Regions from separate parts of the Burkholderia sp. NRF60-BP8 genome, predicted to be linked through region 2. Evidence: predicted binding sites of a transcription regulator. Region 2 holds the regulator's gene; the other holds the start of a gene.

Region 1 (11,218 bases), 400 kb from region 2:
GCTGAAGGGCGCGGACGGGCAGGTGTACGCGCTTGCGCAGGGCAACATGGCGGTCGGCGGCGCGGGGGCCAGCGCGAACGGCAGCCGCGTGCAGGTGAACCAGCTCGCGGCCGGCCGGATCGTCGGCGGCGCGATCGTCGAGCGCGCGGTGCCGAACGCGGTCGCGCAGATGAACGGCATGCTGCAACTGCAACTGAACGACATGGATTACGGCACCGCGCAGCGGATCGTGTCCGCGGTCAATTCGAGCTTCGGCCCGGGCACCGCGACGGCGCTCGACGGCCGCACGATCCAGCTCGCGGCGCCGGCCGACTCCGCGCAGCAGGTCGCGTTCATGGCGCGGCTGCAGAACCTCGACGTGAGCCCGGACAAGGCCGCCGCGAAGGTGATCCTGAACGCGCGCACCGGCTCGATCGTGATGAACCAGATGGTCACGCTGCAAAGCTGCGCGGTCGCGCACGGCAACCTGTCGGTGGTCGTCAACACGCAGCCGGTGGTGTCGCAGCCGGGGCCGTTCTCGAACGGGCAGACGGTGGTGGCGCAGCAGTCGCAGATCCAGCTCAAGCAGGACAACGGCGCGCTGAAGATGGTGACGGCCGGCGCGAATCTCGCCGACGTCGTGAAGGCGCTGAACACGCTCGGCGCGACGCCCGCGGATCTGATGTCGATCCTGCAGGCGATGAAGGCGGCCGGCGCGCTGCGCGCCGACCTGGAGATCATCTAAATGGCAGCCACGCTCCCCAACGCAAACGACCTCACGCAGCGCTTCGCGCTCGACGTGCAGGGCTTCGATGCGCTGCGCGCGCAGGCGAAGCAGTCGCCGCAGGCCGGCGCGAAGGCGGTGGCCGGCCAGTTCGACGCGATGTTCACGCAGATGATGCTCAAGAGCATGCGCGACGCGTCGCCCGACGGCGGGCTGTTCGATTCGCATACGTCGAAGATGTACACGTCGATGCTCGACCAGCAGCTCGCGCAGCAGATGTCGACGCGCGGGATCGGCGTCGCCGACGCGCTGATGAAGCAGTTGCTGCGCAATGCAGGCGCCGGCGGCGACACGGCGGCCGACGTCGGCGCGGGCGGGCTGGGCGGTATGGGCGCCGGCGGCCTCGGCGCGGCCGGCAACGAAGGCAGCCTCGCCGCGATGAACGCGATGGCCAAGGCGTATGCGAACGCGGCGAACAACGGCGGGCTCGCCGGCGCGCGCGGCTATTCGGCCGGCAGCGCGCTGACGCCGCCGCTGAAGGGCGCGAGCGGCGTGCAGGACGCGGACGCGTTCGTCGACCGGCTCGCGGCCCCCGCGCAGGCGGCCAGTGCGACGACCGGCATCCCGGCGCGTTTCATCGTCGGCCAGGCCGCGCTCGAATCGGGCTGGGGCAAGCGCGAGATCCGCGCGGCGGACGGCTCGACCAGCTACAACGTGTTCGGCATCAAGGCGAACAAGGGCTGGACCGGCCGCACCGTGTCGGCGCTGACCACCGAATACGTGAACGGCACGCCGCGCCGCGTGGTCGCGAAGTTCCGCGCGTACGACTCGTACGAGCACGCGATGACCGATTACGCGAACCTGCTGAAGAACAATCCGCGCTACGCGGGCGTGCTGAGCGCGAGCCGCAGCGTCGAAGGCTTCGCGCACGGCATGCAGAAGGCCGGCTACGCAACCGACCCCAATTACGCGAAGAAGCTGATCTCGATCATGCAGCAGATCGGCTGACGGGCCGCCCGCCACCGCTTCGCCCGCCCTTTCGGACCGCGCCCGGCCCCCCGCCGCGCGCGGTTTCAACGTTTGCGCGAAATAAATCGCCGTTTCGATCTAAACTTTCGGTCAGCACTGCCGCTAAGTGTGAGAGACCTGCGACCGGGCCCCCGTTCTGGCCCGGTTTTATCGCGCACCGGTTGCCCCGGGCGCCCATGACAAGAAAGACCGGCTAGCCATGAATATCGAAACGTCGACGGACCCCAGCCTGGATGCAGGCCACTCCGGGCCCGACTATGCCCGCCGCAATCCGCTGGAAATCGGCGTGCAACTGCGCAACCTCGTGAATCGCGGCGATTTCCTGACCGTCCAGTACCCCGGCGGCCAGCTCGTCACGCGTCTGCTCGAGGTCGACGTCGGCGCGCGGACGTTCACGTTCGACTGGGGTGCGCTGTCCGAGCAGAACGCCGGCATCCTCGGCGCGTCGCACTGCACGTTCGCGGCCGCGCCGGAGGGCGTGCGCGTCGAATTCGCCACGGGCACGCCGCGCGAGACGCGCTACGAGGGGCTGCCCGCGTTCGTCGCCGATTTCCCCGACGTGCTGGTCTGCATCCAGCGCCGCGAATATTTCCGCGTCGACGCGCCGATCGTCGATCCGTTCCTGTGCCGCGGCAAGCTGCCGGACGGCGAAAGCTTCCTGTTCGAGGTGCACAACCTGTCGCTCGGCGGCGTGGGGCTGCGCACGGCCGACGAGCGCGTCGAGGCGCTCGAGGTCGGCACGCTGCTGCCGGACGTCGAGCTCGAGCTGACCGGCCACGGCAAGCTGTCGCTCGACCTGCAGCTGGTGTCGCAGCGTTCGACGCAGATGCCGAACGGGTCGCGACGCTACCAGCTCGGCTTTCGCTACATGTCGCTGCCGGGCAGCGCGGAGAACACGCTGCAGCGGCTGATCACGCAGCTCGAAATGAAGCGCCGCTCGCTCGCGCGGGCCTGACGCGCACCCGGCGGGCGGCCCGTCGCGGGCCGCCCGCGCAACGGCGCCGGCGCGCCCGCCGGCCGCTTCGAGCGGCGCCGCACGCCCGTGCGGCGCGCGTGCATTTTTTCCTCAATTTTTTCGATCCGCGGCCGTTATACCGGGAGTCACGCAACCCGGCGGCCGCAGCGCGGCCGGCTCATCAGGATCGCGCATGTCCAACACACTCATGAACCTCGGCGTCAGCGGCCTGAATGCCGCGCTCTGGGGCCTCACGACGACCGGCCAGAACATCAGCAACGCCGCGACGCCGGGCTATTCGGTCGAACGCCCCGTCTATGCCGAGGCAAGCGGGCAGTACACCAGCAGCGGCTACATGCCGCAGGGCGTGAGTACCGTCACCGTGCAGCGGCAGTACAGCCAGTACCTGAGCGACCAGCTGAACGGCGCGCAGACGCAGGGCGGCGCGCTGTCGACGTGGTATTCGCTCGTCACGCAGCTGAACAACTACATCGGCAGCCCGACGGCCGGCATCTCGACCGCGATCACGAACTACTTCACCGGGATGCAGAACGTCGCGAACAGCGCGTCCGACTCGTCGGTGCGGCAGACCGCGATGAGCAATGCGCAGACGCTCGCGAACCAGATCACGGCCGCCGGCCAGCAGTACGACGCGCTGCGCCAGAGCGTGAACACGCAGCTCACGAACACCGTCACGCAGATCAACGCGTACACCGCGCAGATCGCGCAACTGAACCAGCAGATCGCCGCGGCGAGCAGCCAGGGCCAGCCGCCGAACCAGCTGATGGACCAGCGCGACCTCGCGGTGTCGAACCTGTCGAATCTCGCGGGCGTGCAGGTGGTGCGCAACAGCGACGGCTACAGCGTGTTCATGTCGGGCGGCACGCCGCTCGTCGTCGCGGACAAGAGCTACCAGCTCGCGACCGTCACGTCGCCGTCCGACCCGAGCGAGCTGACCGTCGTGTCGCAGGGCATCGCCGGCGCGAACCCGCCGGGGCCGAACCAGTTCCTGTCCGACACGTCGCTGTCGGGCGGCACGCTCGGCGGCCTGCTCGCGTTCCGCAGCCAGACGCTCGACCCGGCCGAGGCCCAGCTCGGCGCGATCGCGACCAGCTTCGCCGCGCAGGTCAACGCGCAGAACGCGCTCGGCATCGACCTGTCGGGCAAGGTGGGCGGCAACCTGTTTTCGACCGGCGCGCCGATCACGTACGCGAACCAGGGCAATACCGGCAACGCGGCGCTGTCCGTGTCGTTCGCGAACGCCGCGCAGCCGACCACCGGCGACTACACGCTCGCGTACGACGGCACGAACTACACGCTGACCGACCGCGCGAGCGGCACGGTGGTCGGCACGTCGACGTCGATGCCGGCATCGATCGGCGGGCTGAACTTCTCGTTCTCGTCCGGCTCGATGAGCGCCGGCGACAAGTTCACCGTGCAGCCGACGCGCGGCGCGCTGAACGGCTTCGGCCTCGCGACGTCGAGCGGCTCCGCGATCGCGGCGGCTGCGCCGTACGTGCCGTCGGCCACGACGACCAACACCGGCAACGGCACGATCGGCGGGCTGTCGGTCACGAGCGCGACGGCCGCGGCCAACCCGCACAACTACACGATCACGATGGGCGGCACCGCGGCCGCGCCGACCTACACGGTCACCGACAACACGGCCGTGCCGCCGACGACCGGCGCCGCGCAGCCGTACCAGTCCGGCTCGCCGATCACGCTGACGGCGGGCGTCACGGTCACGGTGTCCGGCACGCCGGCGGTGGGCGACACGTTCAAGGTCGTGCCGAACACGGGCGGCACGAACGACGGCAGCAACGCGCTCGCGCTGGCGAAGCTCGTCAACTCGAAGGCGTTCGGCAACGGCTCGACCACGCTGACGGGCGCGTACGCGAACTACGTGAACGGCATCGGCAACACGGCGAGCCAGCTGAAGTCGTCGAGCGCCGCGCAGACCGCGCTGGTCGGCCAGATCACGCAGGCGCAGCAGTCGGTGTCGGGCGTGAACCAGAACGAGGAAGCGGCCAACCTGATGCAGTACCAGCAGCTCTACCAGGCGAACGCGAAGGTGATCCAGACCGCGTCGACGCTGTTCCAGACCGTGCTCGGCCTGTTCAACTGATTTCGGGGTTCCAAGCGATGCGGATTTCCACTGCGCAGTTCTACCAGATGAACGTCGCTCAAATGAGCGACCAGCAGGCGCAGCTCTCGCAGCTGTACCAGCAGATCTCGAGCGGCGTGAGCCTCGCGACGCCGGCCGACAACCCGCTCGGCGCGGCGCAGGCCGTGCAGCTGTCGATGACGTCGGCGACGCTGTCGCAGTACGCGTCGAACCAGAACGCCGCGCTGTCGTCGCTGCAGAAGGAAGACCAGACGCTCATCAGCGTCAACAACCTGCTCAACAGCATTCACACGGTCGTGATCCAGGCCGGCGACGGCTCGCTGTCGGACAGCGACCGCTCCGCGTTGTCGACGCAATTGCAGGGCTATCGCGACCAGTTGCTGACGCTCGCGAATTCGACCGACGGCTCGGGCAACTACCTGTTCGCGGGCTTCCAGTCGGCCACCGCGCCGTTCTCGAACGCGCCGGGCGGCGGCGTGACCTACAGCGGCGACACCGGCTCGCGCCAGGTGCAGATCGCCGACACGCGTTCGATCGCGCAGGGCGACAACGGCGCGAGCGTGTTCCTGTCGGTGCCGATGCTCGGCAGCCAGCCGGTGCCGCTCGCCGGCGCGGGCAACACGGGCACGGGCACGATCGGCGGCGTGACGATCACGAGCCCGTCGGCCGCGTCCAACGCGCACCAGTTCACGATCGCGTTCGGCGGCACGGCCGCGGCGCCCACTTACACGGTGACCGACAACACCGTCGTGCCGCCGACCACGACCCCCGCGCAGCCGTATTCGGACGGCGCCGGGATCGCGCTCGGCAACGGCCTGTCGGTGCCCGTGTCGGGCAAGCCGGCGCCGGGCGACACGTTCACGGTCACGCCCGCGCCGCAGGCCGGCACCGACGTGTTCGCGGCGCTCGACACGATGATCGCCGCGCTGAAGGTGCCGATCAGCAGCAACACGGCCGCCGCGACCGCGCTCGCGAACGCGATGACCACCGGCACGACGAAGCTGAACAACATGATGACGAACGTCCTCACCGTGCAGGCGTCGGTGGGCGGCCGCGAGCAGGAAATCAAGGCGATGCAGGCCGTGAACCAGACCAACACGCTGCAGGTCAGCAGCAACCTGGCCGACCTGACGAGCACCAACATGGTCGCGACGATCAGCCAGTTCCTGCAGATGCAGAACGCGCTGACGGGCTCGCAGAAGGCCTACGCGCAGTTGCAGAACCTGTCGCTGTTCCAGTACATCAACCCCTGATGCACGACGCGCCGGCCGCGATGTGAGCGCGCGCTTACTTCGCCGCCGGCGCGGGCCGCCGCGCGCTGCCCCGCGCGCCTCGCGCCCGGGCGGGCACTTCGCCGGGCCGCGCGGTCGCGCACCGGTTCTCTCACGTGGGCAGACGCTTGCGTACCTGGCCGCACCGCTTGCCGACTCCGCGTACCGGTCCGCTTGCCAGCCCCATTTCCGCTCCGTAAACTCGCGCCAGATTCCAGACCGGCGCATCCCTGGCAGCCGGCGACCGACGACCGACAGGAGCGCTTTCCCCATGTCCGATTCCTACTTCCCGCGCTGGCGGGTCCAACCGACCGGCGCGGCCTCGCGCGTGGTCGGCCCCGACGAGCGCCTCGCGTGGCCGCAGATGGTCGCGATGGGCGTGCAGCACGTCGTCGCGATGTTCGGCTCGACCGTGCTTGCGCCGCTGCTGATGGGCTTCGACCCGAACCTGTGCATCTTCATGTCGGGCATCGGCACGCTGCTGTTCTTCGTGCTGGTGGGCGGCCGCGTGCCGAGCTATCTCGGCTCGAGCTTCGCGTTCATCGGCCTCGTGATCGCGGTGACGGGCTACGGCGGCAGCGGGCCGAACCCGAACATTCCGGTCGCGCTCGGCGGGATCGTCGCGTGCGGCGTCGTGTACGTCGCGCTCGGCGCGCTGGTGCAGGCGATCGGCACGCGCTGGATCGAGACGCTGATGCCGCCGGTCGTGACCGGCGCGGTGGTCGCTGTGATCGGGCTGAACCTCGCGCCGATCGCGGTCAAGGGCGTGTCGGGCTCGACCTTCGAATCGGTGATGGCGCTCGTCACGGTGCTGTGCGTCGGCGGCGTCGCGGTGTTCGCGCGCGGGATGATGCAACGCCTGCTGATCCTCGTCGGGCTCGCGATCGCCTACGCGATCTACGCGATCGCGACCAACGGGATGGGCCTCGGCAAGCCGATCGATTTCGCGATCGTCGCGCAGGCCGCGTGGTTCGGCGTGCCGAGCTTCCGCGCACCGGTGTTCGATCCGCACGCGATGCTGATGCTCGCGCCGATCGCGGTGATCCTGGTCGCGGAGAACCTCGGCCACATCAAGGCCGTCAGCGCGATGACGGGCACCAACCTCGACCGCTACGTCGGCCGCGCGTTCATCGGCGACGGGCTCGCGACGATCGTGTCGGGCAGCGTCGGCGGCACGGGCGTGACCACCTATGCGGAGAACATCGGCGTGATGGCCGTCACGCGGATCTATTCGACGCTGGTGTTCGCGCTCGCCGCGCTGATCGCGATCGGGCTCGGCTTTTCGCCGAAGTTCGGCGCGGTGATCCAGACGATCCCCGGCCCCGTGCTCGGCGGCGTGTCGATCGTCGTGTTCGGGCTGATCGCGGTGACGGGCGCGCGGATCTGGGTCGTCAACAAGGTCGACTTCTCCGACAACCGCAACCTGATCGTCGCGGCCGTCACGCTGGTGCTCGGCGCCGGCGACTTCTCGCTGAAGTTCGGCGGCTTCGGGCTCGGCGGGATCGGCACCGCGACCTTCGGCGCGATCATCCTGTACGCGATCCTGCGCAAGGAAAAGGAACCGGGCCCGGTGGTGTGAGCCGACGGCGGGCGGTGCAGGGCCGCCCGCCGGCGCGCGTTCATGCGCCGGTATTCGACTGCCCCTGCAGCCACGCGCAGAATTGCGCGATGAGCGGATCGTCGGCCGGCGCGCCCGGCGTGATCCACCAGTAGCTGCGCGTCGCGATGCGCGGCCCGTCGAGCGGCATCACCAGGCGCCCGCTCGCGAGTTCGTCGTCGATCAGCGGCAACGGGCCGAGCGCGACGCCGAGCCCGTCGACGGCCGCCTGCAGCGCCAGGTAGAAGTGGTCGAACGACTGCCGCTTGCGCCCCTTCATCGCGACGCCGGCCGCCGCGAACCAGTCGCGCCAGCCTTCCGGCCGCGTATCCGAATGCAGCAGCACGTGCCGCGCGAGATCGTCCGCGCGGCCGATCGGCGCGCGCTTGAGCAGTGCCGGGCTGCACACCGGAATCACGCTTTCGTCGAGGAAGTGGCCGCTCGTGCAGTTCGGCCAGTGGCCGGGGCCACGGCGGATCGCGACGTCGAAGCCGTTCAGCGTGTCGAGCGGCGCGTTCGACGTCGACAGCTTCAGCTCGACGTTCGGCACGTCGCGCTGGAACCGCGACAGCCGCGGCAGCAGCCATTTCATCGCGAAGGTCGGCAGCGCGTTGATGCGCAGCACGCGTGCCGCGCCGGTGTGGCGCAACTGCTCGGTCGCGTGCGCGATGCTGTCGAACGCCGCGCGCACGGTGTCCAGGTAGCGGCGGCCCTCGTCGGTGAGCTTCACGCGCTTGCCGTAGCGGTGGAACACCGGCTTGCCGAGCCACGCCTCGAACCCGGCGATCTGCCGGCTGATGGCACCGTGAGTCACATGCAGCTCGTCGCCGGCGGCGCTGAAGCTTTCATGTCGTGCCGCGGCTTCAAAGGCCCGAAGCGCGGAAAAGGGCGGGAGATCGCGTGCCATGCTTGTGATTCTAGATCACAAGGGCGCGCCGATAAAATCGTTTTGCCGGAATCCCGAACGGCGGTAACCTCGATTCACCGTTTGATGAGGAGCCCCATGCAATCCGCTTTGCCGTCTGCCTCTCCGCCGCCTGCCTCCCCGCCGCCTGCCGCGTCCCCTCGCGGCGTCGGCCTCGCCGAGCTGTTCACCGGTTTCCTGTCGCTCGGCCTGATGTCGTTCGGCGGCGCGCTGCCGTTCGCGCGGCGCACGATCGTCGACGAGCGCAAGTGGCTCTCCGCCGACGAATTCACCGATCTGCTCGGCCTGTGCCAGTTCCTGCCGGGCGGCAACGTGATCAATCTGTCGGTCGCCGTCGGCATGCGATTTCGCGGCGTCGCCGGCGCGTTCGCCGGCATTCTCGGGCTGATCGCGGGCCCGACGCTCGTCGTCGTCGCGCTCGGCGTGCTGTACGCGAAGACCCAGAGCGATCCGCGCGTGCAGCACCTGTTCGCGGGGCTCGCCGCCGCGGCGGCCGGCCTGCTCGTCGCGATGGCCGTGAAGGTCGCGAAGCCGCTGCTGCGGGCGCCGCGCACGGTCGCTGCGATTGCGGTCGTCGCGTTCGTCGCGATCGCGGTGCTGCGCATACCGTTGCTGACCACGATGCTCGTGCTGACGCCCGTCAGCATCTGGCTCGCGTCGCGCCGCCGCGACGCGGGCACGCCGCGGCCGGCGCCGGCCGCCGCGCCCGGCACGTCCGACTCGCCCGATTCGCAACGGAAGGGCCGGCCATGAGCGACACGCTGATCGCCATCGCGACGATCTTCAGCCAGTTGTCGCTGCTCGCGTTCGGCGGCGGCAACACGATCCTGCCGGAGATGCAGCGGCAGGTCGTCGACGTGCATCACTGGATGAGCGCGCACGAGTTCACCGCGCTGTTCGCGCTGGCCCAGGCCGCACCGGGGCCGAACATGATGATCGTGTCGCTGGTCGGCTGGCACGTGGCCGGCTGGGCCGGGCTGCTCGTCGCGTCGCTCGCGAAGTTCGGGCCGTCGTCGATCGTCACCGTGCTCGCGCTGCATGCGTGGGAGCGCTTTCGCGACCGGCCGTGGCGCCGCTACGTGCAGCAGGGGATGATGCCGGTGACGGCCGGGCTCGTCGCGGCGAGCGCGGTGCTGATTTCCGAGGCGTCGAACCGCACCGCGATCCAGTGGGGTATCACGGCCGCGTGCGCGGTGCTGGCGTGGCGCACGCGCATCCATCCGCTGTGGCTGCTCGCGGGCGGCGCGCTGATCGGGCTCACGGGCATCGGGCAGTGAGCGGCTTCGCAAGCCTGCCGCCGCGCAACGCGTCGGCCACCTCGTGCTTCAGCTTCGGCGTGAACGACGGATACGCGGCCACCAGCGCCGCGTACTGGCGCGCATCGATCTCGGCCGATTCGCGGTTGAACTTCCACACGGCCACCAGCGCGATCGCGGCGAACGGGATGACCGTGTAGCGCAGGAAGAACTTCTCGAGTGTCATTCGACGGCCCTGCGAAGAAGGGTGGCGCGGCGCGCGTGGCCGCGCCGGCGCGGGCCGGCCCGGTATACTCGGCCGGTCTTGCGGCGCTGAAAGTCGCGCGGTCGACACGCTCCGGCCGGCTGCGATGCGCGGCGCTCGCCCGTATTCGACGGCAAACATCATATTGACGCGCGGCATGCGACGAAGCCCGGCCGCGCAGTGCCGGCGGCGCGCGTGCCGGCACGACCGACATTCGCACCGCCCGCCGTGCGCGGCGGTGCGGCGCGCACCACGGAGGATCGATGGATCTCGACGGCGCCAGCCGCAATCTCACTGTCGCCGCATTGCTGACGCTGTCCGGTGGCTATCTCGACGCGTATACGTACGTCGGCCACGGCCACGTGTTCGCGAACACGATGACCGGCAACGTCGCGCTGCTCGGCATCAACCTGTCGGCCGGCGAATGGGCCGCCGCGCTGCATCACGTGCCGCCGCTCGGCGGCTTCGTGATCGCGGTGTTCGTCGCGCACCTGCTCGGCCTCGCCGCGCAGCGCGGCTGGATGCGGCATACGGCGTTCGTGAGCCTCATCGTCGAAATCGCGTTCCTCGGCGTCGCCGCGAGCGGCCTCGTCGGCGCGTCGAGCGCGTGGCTGATTCCGGGCATCTCGTTCGTCGCGACATTGCAGACGCTGTCGTTCACCCATCTCGAGGAACTGTCGTACACGTCGGTGATGACGACCGGCAACCTGCGGCGCGCCGCGCAGAAGCTGTTCGTCGGGCTGATCCCGCGCTATGACGCGGGGGCGCTGCACGATTCGGCGCTGCTCGCGACGATCAGCTTCTGTTTCCTGGCCGGCGCGGTGATCGGCGGGCTCGTGACGCGGCTCGCGCCGGACATCGCGCTGTGGGGCGCCGTGCTGCTGCTCGTCGGTGCATTCGCGGAGATCGTGCGACGTGCATGGCGTCGCGCGGGGAACGGCGACGCGGGCAACGGCAGCGACGGGGCGACGCAAACGGCCTGACGGCAGGGCAGGCGGGGCAAGCGGCAGGCCGCAGGCCGCCGCACCGACCGCACCGACCGCACCGACCGCACCGACCGCACCGACCGCACCGACCGCACCGACCGCACCGACCGCACCGACCATTTCGCCG
Region 2 (11,218 bases):
CACGTCGAGCGCGCGGCGGAAGCCGTGCCCGACGCGCGCGACCGGCTGCGCTACGTCGCGACGATGACCGAGCAGGCCGCGGTGCGCGTGCTGAATGCGATCGAGATCGCGAAGCCGATGCAGGAGCGCGTGCAGAACGAGGCCGAGGCGCTTGACGCACGCTGGGCGCAGTGGTACGCCGCGCCGATCGAGCACGCGGAAGTGCGTGAGCTGATGGACGATACGCGCGCGTTCCTGCGCGCGTTGCCCGAGTCGACGTCGGCGACCCGCGCGCAACTGCTCGAGATCATGCTCGCGCAGGATTTCCAGGATCTGACCGGGCAGGTGATCAAGAAGATCATGGACATGGTCTACCTGATCGAGCAGCAGCTCCTCACCGTGCTCGTCGAGAACATCGCGCCGGAGCGGCGCGAGCAGTTCGCGGCCACCGCGGCCGCGCTCGCGGCCGAGCAGATGAGCGCGACCGGCAGCCCCGAATCGCTGCTGAACGGCCCGCAGATCGCGCCGGAAGGCAAATCCGACGTCGTCCAGGACCAGGGGCAGGTCGACGACCTGCTCGCGAGCCTCGGCTTCTGATCCTGCCGCGGCGCATCCGCGCGCCCCGTTCCGCGGGCCGCCCGATGCGTGCATTCCCCGTCCCCGCCTCGTTTTTCCGTGCGCGCCGCCCCTGCGCGGCGCGGCGTGATCCTGCGTCGAATTGACACTTGGCCACACTCCGCAGGCATACTACGCGTCAGCAGCAACGTAGCATCATCCGTAAGATTCATAAGTTGGCAGGCGGCGTGGGCCGATGGCGGCGCCGTCGGCAACGAAGCCAGTCCCGTGGGGGGGAACGTGAAGCTGAAACGCTTGGGCTGGACCGTCGCGCATGCGACGGCTGCAATGGGTGTGCTGTGGGCCGTCCACGCACACGCGGAACTGGGCGGCGCGCCGATGTCGCCGCCGGCGGACGATCAGGCCGCCACCGTGCGTGCGCTGCAGCGCGCGATGCGCTCGGCGGACGGCGTGCAGACGAGCACGGCCGCTTATACCGTCCGTGAGATCACGCTCGGATCGGGCACCGTCATTCACGAATACACGTCGGCCGCCGGCAGCGTGTTCGGCCTCGCGTGGCGCGGGCCGACGATGCCGGATCTCGCGTCGCTGCTCGGCAGCTATTTCCCGCAGTACACCGCCGGCGTCGAGGCCGCGCATCGGGCGCGCGGCTGGCGCGCGCCGGTGGCCGTCGAGACGAGCGGCCTCGTGATCCGGACGGGCGGCCACATGGGCGCCTTCTCCGGCCAGGCATGGCTGCCGTCGGCGCTGCCGGCCGGCGTGGCCGGCACCGATATCCAGTGACAGCGGGAGAGCGATCTTGAGCATTCCTCGTACATTCAAGCGCTGGCTCGGCATGCTGGGCCTCCTCGCCGCAACGGCCGCGCTCGTGACGGCATGCGGCGGCGGCGATGGCGGCGGCGGTTCGGCCAACAACGGCAACACCGGCGGCAATGGCTCGGGCGGGTCCGACGGCAACAGCGGCAACACGGCCGTCATCACGGTCGGCGCGGGCGCCGCGAACGTGATCAACATCCCGACCATCAGCGTGAAGGTCTGCGTGCCGGGCACGTCGAACTGCCAGATCGTCAACAACGTGCTCGTCGATACCGCGTCCTACGGGCTGCGGCTCGTAGGCAGCGCGGTGGCGGGCGTGCACGACAGCCTGCCGCAGGTGACGAGCGGCGGCGCGCCGGTCGCCGAATGCGGCAAGTTCGTGTCGAGCTACACGTGGGGGTCGGTGCGCACCGTCGACCTGTCGATCGGCGCCGAGCAGGCGAGCGCGCTGCCCGTGCAGATCATCGGCGACCTCGGCACGACGAACGTGCCGAGCTCGTGCACGAACGGCGGCGCGTCGGCCAACTCGACCGGCGCGCTCGGCGCGAACGGGATCCTCGGCATCGGGCCGGCGCCGTACGACTGCGGTACGACCTGCGCGACGTCGACGTCGACGAGCAACAACTACTACGCGTGCCCGAACGGCGACAACGCGAGCTGCACGGTCGCGCTCGTGCCGCTCGCGCAGCAGGTGGCCAACCCGGTGCATCGGTTCGCGAACAACGACGGCGTGAGCGTGCAGATGCCCGACATCTCGCCCAGCGGGCAGGCGAGCGCGACCGGCACGCTGACGTTCGGCCTGCCGAACCTGAGCGGCAAGACGGTGATGACGTCGACCACGACCGGCGACGTCAGCGCGACGTTCCAGGGGCGCAACGTGACCGCGTTCTTCGATACGGGCTCGAACGCGTATTTCTTCAACGATTCGACGTCGACGTCGACGCCGTGCTCGCGGAACACGGAGTTCTACTGCCCGTCGACCACGACCCCCTACTCGGCCACGCTGAGCGGCCAGAACGGCGCGTCGGGCACCGTGTCGATGACGGTCGCGAACGCGGATTCGCTGTTCTCGAACCCGTCGACGTTCGCGTTCAACGACATCGCGGGCCCGTTCGGCTCGTCCAACTGGCTCGACATCGGCATGCCGCACTTCTACGGCAAGACGATCTACTTCGGGATGGACAAGACCGCGAGCGGCGGCGCGCAGCCGTTCGTCGCGTTCTGACGCGGCACGGCCGGACGCAGGAACGAGGGGGCGAGCGATCGCCCCTTTTTTATTCCGGCGTGCCGGGCGGGCGCTACGAACCGGATCGCTGCCAGGCGCCGGCATAGCGCCTACGATGTAAGACCGGCACCGGTGCCGGCACGACATCGAGGAGACAACGCCATGAACTCGCGTATCCAGCGCATCACGCCGTTCCTGTGGTTCGACCGCGACGCCGAGGCGGCGGCCGCTTTCTACGTATCGGTGTTCGACAACGCGCGCATCGTGCACGTCGCGCGCTACGGCAAGGCCGGCGCGCACGCGTCCGGCAACGCCGAGGGCGCGGTGATGACCGTGGCGTTCGAGCTCGACGGGCAGGCGTTCGTCGCGTTGAACGGCGGCCCCGTGTTCCAGATGACGCCGGCCGTGTCGTTCGTCGTCAACTGCCGCGACCAGGACGAGATCGACCATTACTGGACGCGCCTGTCCGAAGGCGGGGACGAGCGCGCGCAGCAATGCGGCTGGCTGCGCGACCGCTTCGGCGTGTCGTGGCAGGTCGTGCCCGTGCAGATGGCCGAACTGATGACGGGCGACCCGGCCCGCGCCGAGCGCGTGATGGCGCAGGTGATGACGATGAAGAAGCTCGATCTCGACGCGCTGCAGCGCGCGGCGGCAGGCGAATCCGCTTAGGCCGCCCAGGTCTTGCAGGTCGTTCGGGCCGGCGGCCGCCGGCCTGTCGCGACGCGCGGGGCCCGAAGCCCCGAAGCCCGAAGCCCGAAGCCCGAAGCCCGAAGCCCGAAGCCGGAGACCCGAGACCCGAGACCCGAGACCCGAGACCCGAGACCCGAGACCCGAGACCCGAGACCCGAGACCCGAGACCCGAGACCGCCCCCGACTCCCGGCCCCATTGCGTCCGGCCCCGTTTCCCCCGTCTTTCCCGCCCGTCGTTTCACCGTTCCCCGTCGCATTACGCCGCGGCCGCTCCGCTTGCGACCACCGCGTCGCCATACGCCGACCGGACCGTTTTCCGCCGCGCGTCGCATCGTTGCGGCCCCGATCCGACAGCGTTTGCGGCGGCTCGCCCGATTCCCCGAAATACCCCCCTTTCCCGGCTTTGCTCGACCGATCGGCGTTTGACGCCTCCATGAATAATCGGTGTCACTGGAAAGCGGCATTCCGCCGTACCCGACCGGAGGCCCCGTGGCAGACGAGAGCGATCTCGACAAGACCGAAGCCGCCACTCCCAGGCGCCGCGAGAAGGCGCGCGAGGAGGGGCAGGTCGCGCGTTCGCGCGAACTGGCTTCGTTCGCGCTGCTCGCGGCGGGGTTCTACGGCGCATGGCTGCTCGCAGGCCCGTCGGGCGGCCATCTGCAGGCGATGCTGCGCGGCGCGTTCACGTTCGATCGCGCGACCGCGTTCGACACCAACCGGATGCTGTCGGCGGCCGGCAGCGCGAGCCTCGAAGGCTTCGCCGCGCTGCTGCCGCTGCTCGCGCTCACCGGCGTCGCCGCGCTGCTCGCGCCGATGGCGCTCGGCGGCTGGCTGATTTCGCCAAAGACGTTCGAGCTGAAGTTCGACCGCCTGAACCCGATCTCGGGCCTCGGCCGGATCTTCTCGATCCAGGGACCGATCCAGCTCGGGATGTCGATCGCGAAGACGCTGGTCGTCGGCGGGATCGGCGGCATCGCGATCTGGCGCAGCAAGGACGAACTGCTCGGTCTCGCGACGCAGCCGCTCGGCGCCGCGCTGCCCGATGCGCTGCATCTGGTCGCCGTGTGCTGCGGCACGACGGTCGCCGGGATGCTGGTGGTCGCCGGGCTCGACGTGCCTTACCAACTCTGGCAGTACAACAAGAAGTTGCGCATGACGAAGGAAGAAGTGAAGCGCGAGCATCGCGAGAACGAAGGCGATCCGCACGTGAAGGGGCGGATCCGCCAGCAGCAGCGCGCGATCGCGCGCCGCCGGATGATGGCGGCCGTGCCGAAGGCCGACGTGGTCGTCACGAACCCGACGCACTTCGCGGTCGCGCTGCAATACACGGACGGCGAGATGCGCGCGCCGAAGGTCGTCGCGAAGGGCGTGAACCTCGTCGCCGCGCGCATCCGCGAGCTCGCGGCCGAACACAACGTGCCGCTGCTCGAAGCGCCGCCGCTCGCGCGTGCGCTGTATCACAACGTCGAACTCGAGCGCGAGATCCCCGGCTCGCTGTACTCGGCGGTCGCCGAAGTGCTCGCGTGGGTGTACCAGCTCAAGCGCTTCCGTTCGGAAGGCGGCGCGTTCCCGGCGGTGCCGGTCGATCTCGACGTGCCGGCCGAACTCGACAAGGGCGCGTCAGTGTCCGCCGACGACGAGCGCGAAGAAGCCGAAGACACGCTCGGCAAGCAAGGGAACGCGGCATGAGCACCCCGACCACCGGCCTGTTCGCGAAGCGCCCGAACCCGTTCGCGGGCACGAACCTGCGCGCGCTCGCGGGCCCGATCCTCATCTGCATGATCCTGGGGATGATGATCCTGCCGCTGCCGCCGCTGCTGCTGGATCTGCTGTTCACGTTCAACATCGCGCTGTCCGTGATGGTGCTGCTCGTCAGCATGTACACGATGAAGCCGCTCGACTTCGCGGCGTTCCCGAGCGTGCTGCTGTTCTCGACGCTCCTGCGCCTGTCGCTGAACGTCGCGTCGACGCGCGTCGTGCTGCTCGAAGGGCACACCGGGCCGGACGCGGCCGGCCAGGTGATCGAGGCGTTCGGCCACTTCCTCGTCGGCGGCAACTTCGCGGTCGGCATCGTGGTGTTCGTGATCCTGATGATCATCAACTTCATGGTGATCACGAAGGGCGCGGGGCGGATCGCCGAAGTGTCCGCGCGCTTCACGCTCGACGCGATGCCCGGCAAGCAGATGGCGATCGACGCCGACCTGAACGCGGGCCTCATCAACGAGGAACAGGCGCGCAAGCGGCGCCTCGCGGTATCGCAGGAAGCCGAGTTCTACGGGTCGATGGACGGCGCGTCGAAGTTCGTGCGCGGCGACGCGATCGCCGGCCTGATCATCATGGCGATCAACGTGATCGGCGGGCTGATCGTCGGGATGGTCCAGCACGACATGTCGTTCGCCGCGGCCGGCACCAACTACACACTGCTGACGATCGGCGACGGCCTCGTCGCGCAGATCCCGTCGCTCGTGATCTCGACCGCGGCCGGCGTGATCGTGTCGCGCGTCGCGACCGACGAGGACATCGGCACGCAGATCACCGGCCAGTTGTTCACGAACCCGCGCGTGCTGAACATCACCGGCGCGATCATCGCGCTGATGGGGCTGATCCCCGGGATGCCGCACTTCGCGTTCCTCGCGCTCGGCGGCGGCGCGATCTGGCTGGCGCGCACGCAGACCCGGCGCGCGGCGGCCCGCAAGGCGGCCGGCGACGTGACCGACATCGCGCCGCCCGCCGTGCTGCCGGCCGACAGCCACGAAGCGACCTGGGACGACGTGCAGCTGATCGACCCGCTCGGCCTCGAAGTCGGCTATCGGCTGATTCCGCTCGTCGACAAGAACAGCGACGGCGAGCTGCTCAAGCGCATCAAGAGCATCCGCAAGAAATTCGCACAGGAAATCGGCTTCCTGCCGCCGGTGATCCATATCCGCGACAACCTCGAACTGCGGCCGAACGCGTACCGGATCGCGCTGAAGGGCGTCGAGATCGGCGTCGGCGAAGTGTTCCCGGGCCAGTGGCTCGCGATCAACCCGGGCCAGGTGACGGCCGCGCTGCCGGGCGCCGTCACGCAGGATCCCGCGTTCGGGCTGCCGGCCGTATGGATCGACGTCGCGCTGCGCGAGCAGGCGCAGGTGTACGGCTACACGGTGGTCGACGCGAGCACGGTCGTCGCGACGCATCTGAACCATCTCGTCGTCCAGCACGCGGCCGAGCTGCTCGGCCGCCAGGAAGTGCAGGCGCTCGTCGAGCGCACCGGCAAGGACGCGCCGTCGCTCGTCGAGGATCTCGTGCCGAAGACGATCTCGCTCACGACGCTGCAGAAGGTGCTGCAGAACCTGCTCGAGGAGGGCGTGCCGATCCGCGACATGCGCACGATCCTCGAGGCCGTGTCCGAGCATGCGGGCCGCGGCGACGCGTACGAGATCACGGCCGCGGTGCGGCTCTCGCTCGGCCGCGCGATCACGCAGCAGTGGTATCCGGGCGCCGGCGAAATGCAGGTGATGGGCCTCGACGCCAATCTGGAGCGCGTGCTGTCGCAGGCGCTCGCCACCGGCGCGAACCCGGGCCTCGAACCCGGCCTCGCGCACAACCTTCTGACCGGCACGCAGCAGGCGATGCTGCGTCAACAGAATCTCGGGCTGCCGCCCGTGCTGCTCGTGCAGCACGCGCTGCGCGCGATGCTCGCGCGTTTCCTGCGCCGCAGCCTGCCGCAATTGAAAGTGCTGTCGTATGCCGAAGTGCCGGACACGCGCACGATCAAAGTCGTTAACGTCATCGGGGGTTCCGCTTGAACATTCGCAAATTCACCGGCGCAACGAGCCGCGACGCACTTCGTCTCGTGCGCGAGGCGCTCGGCGCCGACGCGGTCGTGCTGTCGAACCGCACGCTCGATGACGGCAGTGTCGAAATCGTTGCACTCGCCGATTCGGATCTTGCCGCGGTGGCGCCGCCGGCCGCGCGTCCGCGTCTCGCGACGTCGCGCCAGCCGGAATCCGTGCCGGCCGCCGCGGTGCCGGGCATCGTGTCGCGCCCGGGCATCGCGCCGCGCCCGGCCGTCAATCCGTATGCGGCGGGCGCAGGCGGGCTGCCGGACGTGTTCTCGTCCGTGTTCGGCGCGAGCGCCGACGCGCAGGAGGCCGACGTGCACGCTTCGTCGATCGATGCGGACGAGCCGGCGGCGGCGTCTTCGATCGCGGCGGCGACTGCCGGTACGCCCACCGCCGGTACGCCGGCCGCCGGCGCCCCGGCCGCTCCTTCCGAACCCGCGCCGTGGCTGGTCGAGCACGCGAAGCGCCTGACGCAGCAGCGCGACGCGTTGATGGCCCGCGCGCAGGCGCCGGCCGAGCCGCGGGCGAGCGCGCCCGCGCCGCAAGCCGCGGCCGGCGCGACCCCGCACGACTGGGCGCGCGACATCGTGCGCGACGCGGAACGCCGGATGCCGGCCGCCGGAGCGCCGGCCGCCGGTTCGCCGGCCGCCACGAAGCGCGCCCCCGACACGGGCGTTGCGTACGCCGGCAAGGCGACGGAGCGCGCGCGGCTGTCCGCGGACACGGCCGCCGCGGTGGCCGATGCGGTGAAGTCGCGCATCGAGCGGATCGTCAACGACACCGTGATGCAGGAGCTCGGCGAGCTGCGCGGGATGATGGCGGAGCAGTTCGACAGCCTGATGTGGCACGACCGCCAGCGTCGCAGCGCCGTTCACGGCGCGCTGACGAAGCACCTGTTCGCGGCCGGCTTCTCCGCGCAGCTCGTGCGGATGCTGGTCGACAACCTGCCGTCCGGCGACGGCGCGCAGACTTTCGAGCAGGCCGCCGAATGGGCGCAGTCGGTGCTCGCGTCGAACCTGCCGGTGCTCGACAGCGAGGACGCGCTGATGGAGCGCGGCGGCGTGTTCGCGCTGATGGGGCCGACGGGCGTCGGCAAGACGACCACCACCGCGAAGCTGGCGGCGCGCTGCGTGATGCGCTTCGGCGCGAGCAAGGTCGCGCTGCTGACCACCGACAGCTACCGGATCGGCGGCCACGAGCAACTGCGCATCTTCGGCAAGATTCTCGGCGTGCCGGTTCACGCGGTGAAGGATGCGGGCGACCTCGCGCTCGCGCTGTCCGAGTTGCGCAACAAGCATATCGTGCTGATCGACACGATCGGCATGAGCCAGCGCGACCGCGCGGTGTCCGACCAGATCGCGATGCTGCACGGCGCGAACGCGCCGGTGCAGCGCCTGCTGCTGCTGAACGCGACGAGCCACGGCGACACGCTGAACGAAGTCGTGCAGGCGTACCGCAGCGCGGGCGAGCATCCGAACCTGGCCGGTTGCATTCTCACGAAGCTCGACGAGGCGACCCACCTCGGCGGCGTGCTCGACACGGTGATCCGCTACAAGCTGCCGGTCCACTACGTGTCGACCGGCCAGAAGGTGCCGGAGAACCTGTACGTCGCATCGACCCGATTCCTGCTGAAGAGCGCGTTCTGTGTGCCGCGCGACGGCTCGCCCTTCGTGCCGCAAGACGAGGACATGCCGACGCTGCTTTCCGCACTGACCGCACGTTCCACCGCCGAGCTGCACGAGGTGCGATTTGGATAAACGGATCATCGACCAGGCAGAAGGGCTGCGGCGCCTGCTGGCCGGGCGCGCGTCGCGCATCGTCGCGGTGACGGGCGGCCCGGCGGGCGTCGGCTGCACGTCCACCGTGGTGAACCTCGCGGCGGCGCTCGCGTCGCTCGGCAAGGACGTGCTCGTCGTCGACGAGCGCGCCGACGTGCATTCGGCCAGCGCGACGCTCGCCGGCGCGTGGCTGCGCGACGGCGAACGCACGCGGGTGGCGGCCGGCTTCGGCCTGTGCGGCGCCGCGCGGCTCGCGCGCGCCGGCTACAGCGACGCGCAACTGAGCGACTTCATCGACGGCCCGGCCGACATCGTCCTCGTCGACGCGCAGCTCGGCGCCGACGGCTCGTTCTCGGCGCTCGCGCGCGAAGCCCACGACGTGCTGGTCGTCACGCGGGTCGCCGCGCAGGCGATCACCGAGGCGTACGCGTGCATGAAGCGGCTGCATTTCGCGCACGCGTTCGCGCAGTTCCGCGTGCTGACCAACCAGGTCGGCAGCCACGCGGACGCGAAGACGGCCTTCGACAATCTCGCGGGCGTCGCGAGCCGCTACCTGACCGTATCGATCGCCGACGCGGGCTGCGTGAGCGCCGATCCGCTCGTCGAGCACGCCCGCGAACTGATGCATGCGGTGGTCGACGCGTTCCCGTCGTCGGCTGCCGCGCGCGACTACCGGCAGATTGCCGCCGACCTGTTGTACTGGCCGATGCGCCCGCGTTCGGGCGCGGGCCGCGCGGTCCACGCCGGCGGCAAGCCGTCGTACGAGGCGGGCGCGGCACACGCCGCGTGAGCGCCACCCGAAGGAGGGAGCCATGATGTACAACGCTCAAGGAAAGATGTCCCAGGCCGACGTGCTCGCGCAATACGCGCCGCTCGTGCGCCGCCTCGGGCTGCAGCTCGTCGCGAAGATGCCGGCGAGTGTCGATCTCGACGACCTGATCCAGGCCGGCATGATCGGCCTGATGGACGCGGCCGGCCGCTACAAGGAAGACCAGGGCGCGCAGTTCGAGACCTACGCGACGCAGCGCATCCGCGGCGCGATGCTCGACGAGCTGCGCAGCAACGACTGGCTGCCGCGCAGCCTGCGCAAGACGTCGCGCGAGGTCGAGCACGCGGTGCACCAGGTCGAGCAGCACCTCGGCCGCTCGGCGAGCGAGACCGAGATCGCGCAGCACCTGAACATGCCGCTCGACGAATACCAGGGGATGCTGCAGGACCTGCACGGCAGCCAGCTCATCTACTACGAGGATTTCGACCGCGCCGCCGACGACGAGCCGTTTCTCGACCGCTATCGCGTCGATCACGCCGATCCGCTGTCGGCGTTGCTCGACGAGCACCTGCGCGAGGCGCTCGTCGAGGCGATCGAGCGGCTGCCGGAGCGCGAGAAGCTGCTGATGTCGCTGTACTACGAACGGGGTCTGAATCTGCGCGAGATCGGCGCGGTCCTCGAGGTGAGCGAATCGCGCGTGTGCCAGTTGCACAGCCAGGCCGTTGCGCGCCTGCGTGCGCGGCTGCGCGAACAGGCGTGGGTCGGCGCGGAGTCCTGACCCTTTGGAACGGCCGCGCGCGCCGACGCCGCGCGCCCGTGCCGCGGTTGCTCGGCGCTTGCGCATTTCGCGCGCCGATTTGCTACAATCCCCTCCGTTTTCCGAGGAGCGTTGCGACGGACCATCCAGCGTCCGCCAGGCTCGGAAGGCTTCACCAAGCAGCCGTGCAGCGATTTTTTCGCTGCCGGCCCCGCTTCCTGAACGGCGCTCACGTCACCAATCTAGAAACTTTTTAGAAAGGAGGGCGTGATGAACGCCATTATCGATTCCAAGGCTTCCCACGATTACGTCGTCGCCGACATGGCGCTGGCCGGCTGGGGCCGCAAGGAACTGAACATCGCCGAGACCGAAATGCCGGGCCTCGTGCAGATCCGCGACGAATACAAGGCGCAGCAGCCGCTGAAGGGCGCGCGCATTGCCGGTTCGCTGCACATGACGATCCAGACGGGCGTGCTGATCGAGACGCTGAAGGCGCTCGGCGCGGACGTGCGCTGGGCGTCGTGCAACATCTTCTCGACCCAGGATCACGCGGCGGCCGCGATCGTCGAAGCCGGCACGCCGGTGTTCGCGTTCAAGGGCGAATCGCTCGACGAATACTGGGAGTTCTCGCACCGCATCTTCGAATGGCCGAACGGCGAATTCGCGAACATGATCCTGGATGACGGCGGCGATGCCACGCTGCTGCTGATCCTCGGCTCGAAGGCCGAGAAGGACCGTTCGGTGATCGCGAAGCCGACCAACGAGGAAGAAGTCGCGCTGTACAAGTCGATCGCGGCGCACCTC

Evidence for each region. The regulator FliA, encoded in region 2, starts transcription of late flagellar genes. The targets are predictions, from matches to a motif close to CTAAAGTTTNNNNNNNNNNNGCCGNTA.
Region 1: flgK (flagellar hook-associated protein FlgK) is a predicted target of FliA. The motif match lies at 2,798-2,824, and genes of this name have one in related genera.

The regions. Positions count from the first base shown of each region.
Region 1 covers NZ_CP013373.1:3,247,099-3,258,316, reverse strand. The annotation lists gene WS54_RS28795 (flagellar basal body P-ring protein FlgI) at 1-724, shown strand, start outside; gene flgJ (flagellar assembly peptidoglycan hydrolase FlgJ) at 725-1,711, shown strand; gene WS54_RS28780 (flagellar brake protein) at 1,932-2,687, shown strand; gene flgK (flagellar hook-associated protein FlgK) at 2,881-4,812, shown strand; gene flgL (flagellar hook-associated protein FlgL) at 4,830-6,065, shown strand; gene WS54_RS28765 (solute carrier family 23 protein) at 6,355-7,662, shown strand; gene WS54_RS28760 (transcriptional regulator GcvA) at 7,703-8,587, opposite strand; gene WS54_RS28755 (chromate transporter) at 8,684-9,358, shown strand; gene WS54_RS28750 (chromate transporter) at 9,355-9,882, shown strand; partial or broken gene WS54_RS28745 (hypothetical protein) at 9,887-10,087, opposite strand; gene WS54_RS28740 (YoaK family protein) at 10,369-11,088, shown strand.
Region 2 covers NZ_CP013373.1:222,563-233,780, forward strand. The annotation lists gene cheZ (protein phosphatase CheZ) at 1-576, shown strand, start outside; gene WS54_RS14040 (DUF2844 domain-containing protein) at 835-1,338, shown strand; gene WS54_RS14045 (DUF3443 family protein) at 1,355-2,596, shown strand; gene WS54_RS14050 (VOC family protein) at 2,759-3,265, shown strand; gene flhB (flagellar biosynthesis protein FlhB) at 3,776-4,975, shown strand; gene flhA (flagellar biosynthesis protein FlhA) at 4,972-7,074, shown strand; gene flhF (flagellar biosynthesis protein FlhF) at 7,071-8,867, shown strand; gene WS54_RS14075 (nucleotide-binding protein) at 8,860-9,678, shown strand; gene WS54_RS14080 (RNA polymerase sigma factor FliA) at 9,701-10,435, shown strand; S-adenosyl-L-homocysteine riboswitch at 10,533-10,652, shown strand; gene ahcY (adenosylhomocysteinase) at 10,685-11,218, shown strand, end outside.